One region of the Bradyrhizobium sp. USDA 4461 genome, then DNA from elsewhere that is predicted to be linked to it. Evidence: predicted binding sites of a transcription regulator. Region 1 holds the regulator's gene; the other holds the start of a gene.
What was found. Region 1 encodes LexA, which represses DNA repair genes until DNA is damaged. Its sites were predicted from a motif close to TGTTCNNNNTGTGTTCNG; they were not measured.

Region 1 (2,183 bases):
GCACGCTGACGCGCTGTCCCTCGACGAGCTGGGTCACCAGCACATGGCTGCCGTCGGGGAATTCGACCGCATCATGATGGCGATCCGGCACGTCGGGCTCGACTTCGTTGAACACGCCGACGCGGAAATTCAGCGTCTTGGTCCAGATCCAGCGGCTGTCGTAGCGAACGTTCTCGGCGAAAGCGAGCTCGGTGCCCGGCAGCATGCAGACCGCGACAGTCGGATCGTTCTCCGACGCAAAGCCGCGGGTCGACGTGCCGCGGAAGGTCGTGGTGATCAGCGTCTCTCCGACAATGGCGGGGCGCGATGCCACGGCGTGCAGACTATAGTCACACATCGGATGGCTCCTCAAATGGAGGTAGCGACCCGTGCCTCTCCTTGAGGCATAGGGCCTCTACCAGAGTGGACGATAGCGAACGAGTGTCAGCTCGTTTCTGGGCGATTGTACGACTCGCCCGAGACCGCCTCAATCACAAACACGCGACACTGCGTGAGAGGTATCGGAGCGCATCGAGCAGGCCGCATGCCGCGCTATCTTCCAAGGAACGATCCGATCTGTCGCTCGTTCCTCGCCGCCGCAAGTATTTGCCTCGCCGCCGCAACTATTTGCAATTCAGTACTTGCGATAGAGCCCGATCAGCTTGCCCTGGATGCGGACCCGGTTCGGCGGCAGGATGCGCACTTCATAGGCGGTGTTGGCCGGCTCCAGCGCGATCGAAGCGCCGCGGCGGCGGAAGCGCTTCAGGGTCGCTTCCTCCTCGTCGATCAGCGCCACCACGATGTCGCCGGTGTTGGCGACGTCGTTGCGCTGGATCAGCGCCATGTCGCCGTCGAGAATGCCGGCATCGACCATCGAGTCGCCGCGCACCTCCAGCGCATAATGCTCGCCGGAGCCGAGCATGTCGGGCGGCACGCTGATGGTGTGGCTGCGGGTCTGCAGCGCCTCGATCGGCGTACCGGCAGCGATCCGGCCCATGACCGGGACCGCGACCGGTCGATTGCCGTCATCCTCGGCGATCGGCGGTGTAGAGGTGCGCTTGCCGAGGGTGCCTTCGATGACGCTCGGGGTGAAGCCGCGTCGGCCGTTGCCGCCGCCGGCCGACAGCTCGGGCAGCTTGATGACTTCGATGGCGCGGGCGCGGTTGGGCAGGCGGCGGATGAAGCCGCGCTCCTCCAGCGCAGTGATCAGGCGGTGGATACCGGACTTCGAGCGCAGGTCGAGCGCATCCTTCATCTCGTCGAAGGAGGGCGGGACGCCGGCCTCTTTCAGACGTTCATTGATGAAACGCAGAAGTTCGTACTGTTTGCGCGTGAGCATCTCGAGTATTCCCCCGGTTGATAGCGTCGTTCGATTCCGAGACTCTTCGGTGGGATCTGCAGACCGGGCCTGACCAAGGGAGCATGGTGCTTGCTGCAAGCGCTCCTGGGCGGCCTCCCGATTGTAGACACCAGTACTCGAAACAAATCATGAACGGACACTATATGTTCGATATGTGTTCCGCAACCACTTAATTTCCGGTGAACACGCCCGGCGGCGCACAATCGCCGCGGTGAGAAAACCCTATTCGGGCAGCATCAGGATCTCGCATTCGCTGCCGGCGACGGCGGCCGGCGCAAACGGCGGACGCACGAGAAGTGCCCGTGCCGCAGCGAGATTCCCGAGCAGCGAAGAATCCTGCTGCATCACGGGCGTTGCGATCAGCGTGCCGTCGTCGCGCGTCTCGAGACGCGCGCGCAGATAGTCCTCGCGCTGGTCGTTGGCAGCGAGGTCGCGGCCGAGCAAAGCGGTCGCGCGGCGATGATGAATCGCTTTTCGGCCGCTCAGCGCCCGAATCAACGGCACCAGAAACAGGAAGGCGCAGACATAGGACGACACCGGATTGCCGGGCAGGCCGATCACCCGCATCGCCCCGAGCCGGCCATGCATCATCGGCTTGCCGGGCCGCATCGCGATCCGCCAGAACGCCATCGCGACGCCCTCGGCCTCCAGCGACCGCTTGACCAGGTCGTGGTCACCGACCGAGGCGCCGCCGGTCGTGATCAGGATGTCGGCTCCGGTGTCGCGGGCCCGGCGGATGCCGGCCGTGGTGGCCTCAACCGTATCGGCGGCAATCCCGAGATCGATGGTCTCGGCGCCTTCGGCACGCGCCAGCGCCCGCAGCGCATAGCCGTTGGAATAGACG
Region 2 (2,183 bases), 5.5 Mb from region 1:
TCAACTCGCCGCGCGGATTGAATGCCCTGACGATGTCGAGATAGGGCGCGATCAACGGCAGCGCCTTGTCGGAGAGTCGCGCCTGCATCAACCGCGCGATGCCGCTGAGCCATTCGCCGCCGCGCTCGGCTTCGCTCGATGTCAGGTCATAGAGGCCGGCGCCGGCATGGCTGTCGATGACACGGAACGGCGCCTGCTTCTCCTGCAGATAGGTCAGCATCCGCACCAGCACGATGTGCTTGATAACATCGGCAAAGTTGCCGGCATGAAAGGCGTGGCGGTAGTTCATGCGGTTATCGCGCTGCGCTCCGAGAGGGATGCGCATGTTGTACTTCGTCATGCCCGGGCTTGTCGCGGGCATCGACGCCTGATCTTGCCGGATTCGCGAGGGCGAGAATGGCCGGAACAGTCAGCGCGGACGCTGCGCGGCGCGCCTCCGCCCGGCCATGACGGGGAGGGATCAGCCGCCGCGCACCGGCGGCATCAGCACCTGATCGCGGCGGCAGGCGCGGCGATCGATTTCCTCGCAGGAGCGGAATTGCAGATCCTTGCTGAGGCAGATCCGCACCTCGCTGAGGCGCCGGCTGTCGCAGGTCACCGAGATCGCGGAGTTGCTGAGTCCGGGATTGGCCTTGATGAAGGCCGTCTCCAACTCGTCGGGCGCGATCGTCTTCGGTTCCGTCAATTGCAGGAATTCCTCGGGGATCTTCACCGCGGCGCGGGCCTTGCGGATCGCTTCGAAATAGGCGCGCTCGCCGAGGCCGGAGCAGGTGCCGTGCTTGTCCCACTCGTTGTAGATCAGCCCGGGCGCCGGCATCAGGTCGAGCATCGAGGTCATGATGTTGCGGGCCAGCCGCGGCGAGGGCCGCTGGCAGTATTCCGGGAAGCCACGTTCATATTGCGGCCACAGCCCGTGCACCACGAAGGAGTAGGGCCGGCCGCCACACTGTGCCTGGGTCCCGCGGCCATTGTTGCCCCGCTCGCTCGCCGCCTCGCAGAACGAAGGCGACCATGACAGCGACAGCACATAGAAATCGAATTCGCCGGGCGCGTTCTGGCGGCGATCCTGGGCCGAAGCCCCAACCGCGCCACAGAGAGCAACGACAGCGGAAATCAGGAATCGGGAAATTGTGTCCAACCGAGGCATCAAACGCTCCCCCTCACGCGATCGTCCCGCAGCCTAACAGGCATTTGGAACATTTCAAGAACAAAAGCCGCCGGCTTTGATGGCGGCGGCTTCTGTTTCAGCAATCTGGTCGGGCTATCAGGGCCGGGCGGCCTTGCACGACGGGTTGTAGGCCCAGTTGCGGTCGAGCCCGGCGACACACCATTCGACGCCCTGGTCGATGCCGGCAAAGCCGCCGTCCTCGATGATCGAATAGTGCACCTTGCGCACCTTGCCGTCGCTCAGCAGCGCATCGCCCGAGCAATAGCGGCGCGGGATATTGTCGGACTGCCAGGGGCGGAAGGCGGTTTCGTGGATCCGGCTGAAGCCGGTGATGACCAGCGGCGAATTCCAGAAGGTGGCTTCCTTCTCGTGGAATTGATCGCTGATGGTCGCCAGGGCCTTTTCGCAGGGGGCGACATTGCCGTCATAGCGCGGGCCCGACAGCCAGAAATTCAGTTCGAACGGATTGGCGGCCTGCGCCGTGCCCCCGAAAGCCAGCGTGCCGGCCACGAGTGCGGCGCCGAGGCCAAGCGTGCGGCCTAGTTTGTTGCGGGAGTTGAACAGGTTGCGCATGGGAATCCACCCGATTATCCGATGCGGCGGACGGTGCCGCGAAGCCCCGGCGAGGTCAAGTGCAGCGCGGCAACACCTGTCGAGAAGTCCACTTCCGGCTGCCGGCTCGTTCTTTTCACGGTCGCCGGCGCACTCTATGTTGGGCCTCAAGCGAAATGGAGTCTGCGATGCGAACGAAATTGGCCGCGTGCCTGGTTGCCGTTAGCGGGATGCTGGCCGTTGGTCCGGCGCAAGCCGATTGGCTGCAGCCGGTGCCGCCGTTCAAGGGCAATGATACCGGCGGTATCATCGCCTATTCGCTGGCGGCCCAGACCGATGCCCGGCAACTCGCCGTCGACCACTGCGCCTCCTACGGCAAGGTGGTCAAGTTCCTGGCAGTGCAGCGCTACCCGGGCGGCTACATCTCCTTCGCCTGTCGCTGGGTGCCGTATGGCACCGCCGA

Region 2: ACVINW_RS04195 (ribonuclease T2 family protein) is a predicted target of LexA. The motif match lies at 1,193-1,210, and genes of this name have one in related genera.

The regions. Positions count from the first base shown of each region.
Region 1 covers NZ_JBSRXM010000001.1:6,410,164-6,412,346, forward strand. Annotated here, with positions in the region: gene ACVINW_RS30130 (hypothetical protein) at 1-337, opposite strand, end outside; gene lexA (transcriptional repressor LexA) at 614-1,318, opposite strand; gene ACVINW_RS30140 (molybdopterin molybdotransferase MoeA) at 1,562-2,183, opposite strand, start outside.
Region 2 covers NZ_JBSRXM010000001.1:879,567-881,749, reverse strand. Annotated here, with positions in the region: gene ACVINW_RS04200 (23S rRNA (adenine(2030)-N(6))-methyltransferase RlmJ) at 1-289, opposite strand, end outside; gene ACVINW_RS04195 (ribonuclease T2 family protein) at 461-1,147, opposite strand; gene ACVINW_RS04190 (hypothetical protein) at 1,265-1,741, opposite strand; gene ACVINW_RS04185 (hypothetical protein) at 1,909-2,183, shown strand, end outside.